DNA from 2 places in the Limibacillus sp. MBR-115 genome. Region 1 is predicted to be linked to the other one. Evidence: riboswitches for the same ligand, from Rfam matches in the RefSeq annotation. Region 1 holds a riboswitch; the other holds the start of a gene.
The links. A riboswitch is a leader RNA that binds a small molecule or an ion and turns the genes downstream of it on or off. The one in region 1 is predicted to bind thiamine pyrophosphate.
Positions count from the first base shown of each region.

Region 2: another riboswitch for thiamine pyrophosphate. It lies ahead of ABIE63_RS13865 (ABC transporter substrate-binding protein); the one in region 1 lies ahead of thiO (glycine oxidase ThiO).

Region 1 covers NZ_JBEPTJ010000001.1:134,066-137,558, reverse strand. Annotated here, with positions in the region: gene ABIE63_RS00615 (MarR family transcriptional regulator) at 45-497, shown strand; gene ABIE63_RS00610 (glutathione S-transferase N-terminal domain-containing protein) at 511-1,131, opposite strand; gene msrA (peptide-methionine (S)-S-oxide reductase MsrA) at 1,205-1,675, opposite strand; TPP riboswitch at 1,796-1,910, shown strand; gene thiO (glycine oxidase ThiO) at 1,908-3,143, shown strand; gene thiS (sulfur carrier protein ThiS) at 3,140-3,349, shown strand; gene ABIE63_RS00590 (thiazole synthase) at 3,364-3,493, shown strand, end outside.
Region 2 covers NZ_JBEPTJ010000007.1:31,145-34,637, forward strand. Annotated here, with positions in the region: gene ABIE63_RS13855 (acyltransferase family protein) at 1-507, shown strand, start outside; gene ABIE63_RS13860 (acetyl-CoA carboxylase carboxyltransferase subunit alpha) at 511-1,467, opposite strand; TPP riboswitch at 1,588-1,699, shown strand; gene ABIE63_RS13865 (ABC transporter substrate-binding protein) at 1,786-2,733, shown strand; gene ABIE63_RS13870 (CoA ester lyase) at 2,730-3,493, opposite strand, start outside.

The sequences.
Region 1 (3,493 bases):
TTTGTCAAGTTCCATGCGTTTGCATATTTTGCTAAGGTACAAGGATGACCAAGCTGCCGAACCAAGAAACCATAGACGCCTGGGCGTTGTTGTTGCGCAGCCAACAGTCCGTCCTGGCCGCGGTAGAACATGACCTGAAGGCCGCCGGGTTTCCGCCGCTGTCGTGGTACGACATTCTGCTGGAGTTGAAGCGTGCCAGTCCCCGTTTGTTGACTGCGCGGGAGTTGGAGAAGGAGGTCCTGCTGCCGCAGTACAACATCTCGCGGCTGCTTGATCGGCTGGAGAAGGCCGGTTACCTGCTGCGCGAAGCGTCGCCCGACGACGGTAGAGCGAACCTTTTGCGCATGACGGAAGACGGGCGGGCGTTACTCAAACGAATGTGGCCCGCTTATGGAGTGGCCATTCAACGACGTATGGGAGATCGGTTGAGTTCAACGGAAATCACCAGCCTCGCAGCGGTGCTACGAAGGCTGGTGGACCGCAAGGCGAGCACTTGAAGCGAATACTCGGTCAGGCGGGAACCGCCATGCCTCGTTGCACTGCCGGACGGCTGCCGATGGCATTGTACCAGCGCAAGACGTTCGGAAAATCGCTTAAGTCGATCCCTTGCCACTCATGACGCGCCGCCCAGGGATAGGTCGCGATATCGGCGATGGAGTAAGCGCCCGCCAAGAACTCAGCCTCACCGAGGCGTTTATCCAGAACGCCATAAAGCCGCCGGGATTCGTTAGTATAGCGATCAATGGCGTAGGGAATTTTCTCCTTGGCGAAGCGCCGGAAATGGTGCGCCTGCCCAAGCATCGGGCCGAAACCGCCCATCTGCCACATCAACCACTGCAGGCATAGACTGCGTCCCGCGGGGTCGGTTGGCAACAGCTGCCCGTGCTTTTCGGCCAGATAAATCAGGATGGCGCCGGTTTCGAAAACCGAAATCGGTTTGCCGTCGGGGCCATCGCTGTCGACGAGCGCCGGAATCTTATTGTTCGGGCTGATCTTCAGAAAATCAGGTGCGAACTGTTCGTCTTTAGTGATGTTGATGGGCACGGTGTCATAGGAGAGGCCGAGCTCCTCAAGCATGATCGAGGCCTTACGGCCATTGGGCGTGCCCCAGGTGTATAGTGTAATGGACATGAGCTCCTTTCAGGCCGCCGAATCTGTGCGGCTAATGCATGGAATTTTCATCAATCGATAGGGTGGCTGACTGTCAGATATGGCAGCCCGCTAAGCCACGTTTTGCCAGGTACTGCTGATGATACTCCTCGGCTGCGTAGAATGTGGCCGCGGGAACGATCTGAGTGGCAATGGGTCTACGGAAAACTTTGTCGTTCTCAAGCTTCTGCTTGAAGGCCCGTGCCGCAGCTTCCTGTTCCGGTGAATGATAGAAGATCGCGGAACGATACTGCGTCCCCACGTCGGGGCCTTGACGATCGACCTGTGTCGGGTCGTGTAGGGCAAAAAAATCGTGCAGCAGATCCTCGTAACTGACCAAGGCTGCGTCGAAGGTGATTTCTATCGCCTCGGCGTGGCCCGTCCGGCCGCTGCACACTAGCTTGTAGTCAGGGTTTTCGGTTTGTCCACCAGTGTAGCCGACGCGCGTGGACTTCACGCCCTTGACGGCGCGGAAGAACTCCTCCACGCCCCAAAAACAGCCAGCCGCAAAGGTTGCCTTTTCCATATTGTAATCCTCCAACTGAGATTATGCCTGTCAATGTAGGTGTGCATAGGCGGTTGGTCCAGAAGCTGCACGAAAATGTGCTTTACCCTTGCTTTGGCCTCGGAAAAGCATCACATCTGGGGGATAAGGCTGGGGTGCCGACGGATCGGCCCATGTTGAGATCCGAGCGGCTGAGATCAAACCCACCGAACCTGCTCTGGGTCATGCCAGCGAAGGGAGCCATCTGCCGTCGATGTCTATAAATGAAAAATCTTCGAATATCGCGCAACGCGCTCCGCTTTCGGTTGGGGTCGTCGGTGCGGGCGTGAGCGGCCTTTCGCTGGCCTGGGGACTGGCGAACAAGGGCTGCAAGGTCACGGTGTTCGATAGCGGAGAAGCGGGTCGAGGCGCCACCTGGGCGGCGGCCGGAATGTTGGCTGCCGGCGTTGAGGTAGAGCCAGGTGAGGAATCGCTATGGGCCCTCAATCGTCGTGCCCAGGAGCTATGGCCTGCGTTCCGTAGAGAGCTCGAACAAGCCAGCGGCCATGATATCGGCTACCGGGATCAGGGCACGCTGGTGGTGGCGACCAACCGCGACGATCTTGAGCAGCTCCGCTTTTCCTACGAGTTTCAACGCCGCTTGGGTGTGCAGTTGACCTGGTTGAATGGTCTGGATGCGCGGCGGATGGAGCCCTATCTGCGTCCGGGAATCGCAGGTGCGGTCTTCAGCCCGAACGATCATCAGGTGGATAACAGGAAACTTGCGGCAGCCTTGAAGCAGGCGGCGTTGAAGGCGGGCGTGCGATTGCACGAGAACTGCCGGGTGGAGCGCTTGGTGATCGAAGCGGGCAAGGCTTGCGGCCTGATGGTGGACAGTACGGTGCAGAGCTTTGACCGGATCGTCATTGCGACCGGCGCTTGGGTGCGTCACCTGCCGGGCTTGCCGGAGACCGCCCGTCCACCGGTGCGGCCGGTGAAGGGGCAGATGTTGGCGCTGCAAATGGATCCTGAGCAGCCGCTCCTTCGTCATGTGATCTGGGCACCCAAGTTGTACCTGGTGCCGCGCAACGACGGACGGCTGATTATCGGCGCCACGGTGGAGGAGAAGGGTTTTGATGACACCCTGACGGCAGGTGGGATGTTGGCTCTGCTGGAGGGGGCTTGGCGCGCGGTTCCGGGTATCGAGGAGTTACCGATAGCGGAAACCTGGGTAGGGCATCGTCCGACCAGTAGAGACGATGCGCCAATCTTTGGGCCGGTCCGGGAGGTTGCCGGGTTGCACATGGCGACAGGGCACCACAGGAACGGCATCTTGCTAACACCTGTCACGGCAGAGGCAATGACACACAGCGTAATAGAAGGAAGCCTACCTGACTGGGCTGCCGAATTCAGCCTTGATAGATTCGCTAAATCACCACACGAGCGAGACAAGACTACAGGGTCGATACAGGGCACGCTGGCGCCGATCGGATCGAGGAGTGGGATATGAGCTGTAGCCTGACCATAAACGGTGAAACGCGCTCAGTGGATGCCGACAGCATTTGGAAACTGCTACAGGGTGAGGGGCTAAATCCCGAAACTCGCGGTCTAGCGGTTGCGCTCAACGGTGCGGTATTGCCGCGTGGGCGTTGGCAGGAAACCAAACCCAGCGCGGGCGACGCCATCGAGATAGTCAAACCCGCCGCCGGCGGCTAAGGACCAGGAGACCAATGACGCAGTCGACGAAGCCATTGATCATTGCCGGAGAAACCCTGGAATCACGCCTGTTCGTAGGTACCGCGGGCTATCCGAATCAGGACATTCTGCTGCGTTCGCTGAAGGCCAGCGCTTGCGAGATGG
Region 2 (3,493 bases), on a different contig from region 1:
GACATTGAGGGTCTGGAGTCCCTCGCTAAACGCGCGCTTTTGGACGACAAGATCCTCGTAGTCGCCAACAATACGGTTGAGTTCTTTTGGGATGGCACAAAGACCCTCTATGACTCACTCCTATGGCAAGCGAGCGCAGATAACGGAAAAGCAAACACTGGCTTCTTCGAGACCGTGAATCAGCGCTACTTTCTGGAGCGCAACAAGGCCCGGGCGCCGGCGGAGGTCGATGAGATCAATCGTGAGATCGCCGATTTGGCCCAGACCTATGACTTCACCCTCTTGAAGAAAGAGGATTACCTCTGTGATTTTTCGCTGAAAATCTGCTTCGGCGCGACGGACGAGGGACACAAAGCCTTCTATGACTATGGCCACTACACCATGCAGGGCGCCGCATTTTTTGGCCGCCGCATCCACCAAATCGGCTGGTTGAAACCGCTGGAGGAGAAACTGTCCAAACGTCGCCAGACTTCAAGCAGGATTCCAGCCGGCTGGCCGGATAATTAAAGCCTAGCTCAAGCCCTTTTGCCCCATGGCAAGGAACTTCTCCCGGCGATCCTGGCGCAGCGCATCACCGTCCAACCCCTTCAGGCTTTCAATCTGTTCCCAGACACTATCGCCCACCCGGCGCATCGCCTCGTCTCGGAAACGGTGAGACCCGCCAAGTGGCTCCTCGATCACCGCATCAATGACGGCAAGCTTCTTGAGGTCCTGTGCCGTCAGCTTCAGAGCCTCGGCCGCGGATTTCGCCTCGTCGCCACTCCGCCACAGAATTGATGCGCAGCCCTCCGGCGAGATGACGGAATAGATTGCATGCTCCAGCATAAGAACCCGATTCGCTGCCGCCAGCGCTATGGCGCCGCCGGATCCACCTTCGCCTATCACCACGGCAACGAAAGGCACACGAATGTTCAGACCCACCTCGATTGACCGGGCGATAGCCTCTGCCTGACCTCGTTCTTCGGCCCCCTGCCCCGGATAGGCGCCGGCGGTATCCACAAAAGTGATCACCGGCAAGTCAAAGCGCTCGGCCATCTGCATCAGGCGTTGCGCCTTGCGGTAGCCTTCAGGACGGGCCATCCCAAAATTACGCTTCACGCGGCTGGTGGTGTCATGACCCTTTTCAGTACCGATCGCCAACACGCTGCGCCCCTTAAAGCGACCAATCCCGCCGATTACCGCATGGTCCTCACCATACAGGCGGTCGCCTGCCAGCGGCACGAAATCCTCGAGCAAGTGCGCGATGTAATCATTCGCGTGCGGCCGATCCGGGTGGCGCGCGACTTGGGTTTTTTGCCAGGGCGTTAATTTCGCATAGGTTTGCGTCAGCAGGCGGTCGGCCTTCTGCTGCAAGCGTGAAATCTCCTCCGCGATGTTTACGTCATCGTGGTTGGAGAGGTGACGGAGCTCATGGATCTTGCCTTCGAGCTCGGCGATGGGCTGTTCAAAATCAAGGTATGTCTGCATGGCGGGCCGTTCTACCACAGGCTTTTATGGAAAGCGAAGCGTAACCTGCTTCATAGAGGTAGCAAAAGGCCTAGGCAATATCTGTGGCTTGACAGCGGGCGCTGGGACGGTCACTTCTTGGGGCGTTCCTAGGGGTGTCCGTGACAGCGGGCTGAGATTGGGATTTTTCGTCCCTGACCCTTAGAACCTGATCCGGGTCATGCCGGCGCAGGGAATGGAATAGAAGCCGCCACACCATCCACGGACGGCAAACCGCTCCTGCTCTTAAGCACCCCGGATCTCCGCGCCGCCACTTAGACGACAAGGAGGTCCGTTGTCATGTTTCGAAAAATCATCCCGGCCCTGGGTATTGCCCTGTCTTTGCTGCTCGCCGCACCAACCCGCGCGGCCGAGCCTTTTACCGTTCTACTCGATTGGTTCTTGAATCCCGATCATGCGCCGTTGGTCGTTGCCCTGCAAAAAGGCTTCTTCGCCGAGGAAGGGTTGGCAGTCGACCTAATTGAGCCAGCCGATCCCAACGACCCACCCAAGCTGGTCGCCGCCGGACAGGCGGAGGTCGCCGTTTCCTATCAACCGCAGCTTCATATCCTGGTTGGCGAAGGGCTGCCGCTTACACGCATTGCAACGCTGGTGGCAACCCCGCTGAACACCCTTCTGGCGCTGGAAGACGGGCCGATCAAAACCATTGGAGATCTGAAAGGACGCAAGATCGGTTACTCGGTCGGCGGCTTCGAAGACGCGTTGCTCGGTGCCATGCTTAAGCAGGTTGGATTGGGATTGGACGACGTGGAGTTGATCAACGTCAACTTCTCGCTCAGTCCTGCCTTGCTATCGGGGCAGGTCGATGCCGTCATCGGCGCCTACAGGAACTTCGAGCTAAATCACCTCGATCTGGAAGGCCACAAGGGCCGCGCTTTCTTCATCGAGGAGCACGGCGTACCTGCCTATGACGAATTGATCGTCGTTGCCAAGAACGACACCCTGGGCGATGCCAAGCTTGCGGCTTTTCTACGGGCGGTGGAGCGCGGCACCACCTACTTGATCAATCATCCGGCAGACAGTTGGGCCGCGTTCCTGGAGTACCGCCCGGAACTGGATGATGAACTGAACCGTCGCGCCTGGGCCGATACGCTGCCGCGCTTTGCCTTGCGGCCCGCCGCGCTCGACCGCAGTCGCTATGAGGCCTTCGCAGCTTTCCTGCAAGATCAGGGCGTTATCCGCAACAGCCCGGCCCTCGACAGCTATGCGGTGGAAGTCGCCCGCTAGCCTTTTGCCTGGCCCTGGCCGGCGATCTGCTCGGCGGTTTTGACCATTACCTCCGCCTGCTTGATCGACGCGATGTCGATGAGCCTACCATCCAGAGAGACGGCGCCCTTGCCGTCTTTCTGGGCCTGCGCCATGGCCTCCAGAATACGCTTGGCCTTGGTGACTTCCTGCTCCGAGGGGCTAAAGACCTCGTTGGCCAGACCGATTTGGCTGGGGTGAATGGCCCACTTACCTTCACAGCCCAAAACAGCGGCGCGGCGCGCCTGCGCCTTGTAACCATCGGCATCCGAGTAATCACCGAAAGGACCATCGATGGGGCGCAAGCCATTAGCACGCGCCGCAACCACCATGCGGGCGATAGCGTAATGCCACATATCACCCCAGTGATAATCGCGCGGCGCCCCATCGGTTTCCGCGTCTGTCAGAACGCCGTAACTTGGATTCGGTCCGCCGATCCCGGTGGTGCGCGCCTTTGTCGAGGCCGCGTAGTCAGCGACACCGAAATGCAGGCTCTCGTTGCGCTTTGAGGCTGCGGCGATCTCATGGATGTTCTGCATGCCCAATGCCGTTTCGATGATAAGTTCGAAACCGATGCGCTTCTTCCGACCCTTTGCCGCTTCGATCTGGGTCGCCAGCATATCCAGCGCATAGACATCCTGCGCGGTGCCGACTTTCGGGATCATGATTAGATCGAGACGATCACCGGCCTGTTCCAGAAGGTCGACGACATCACGGTACATGTAGTGGGTATCGAGCCCGT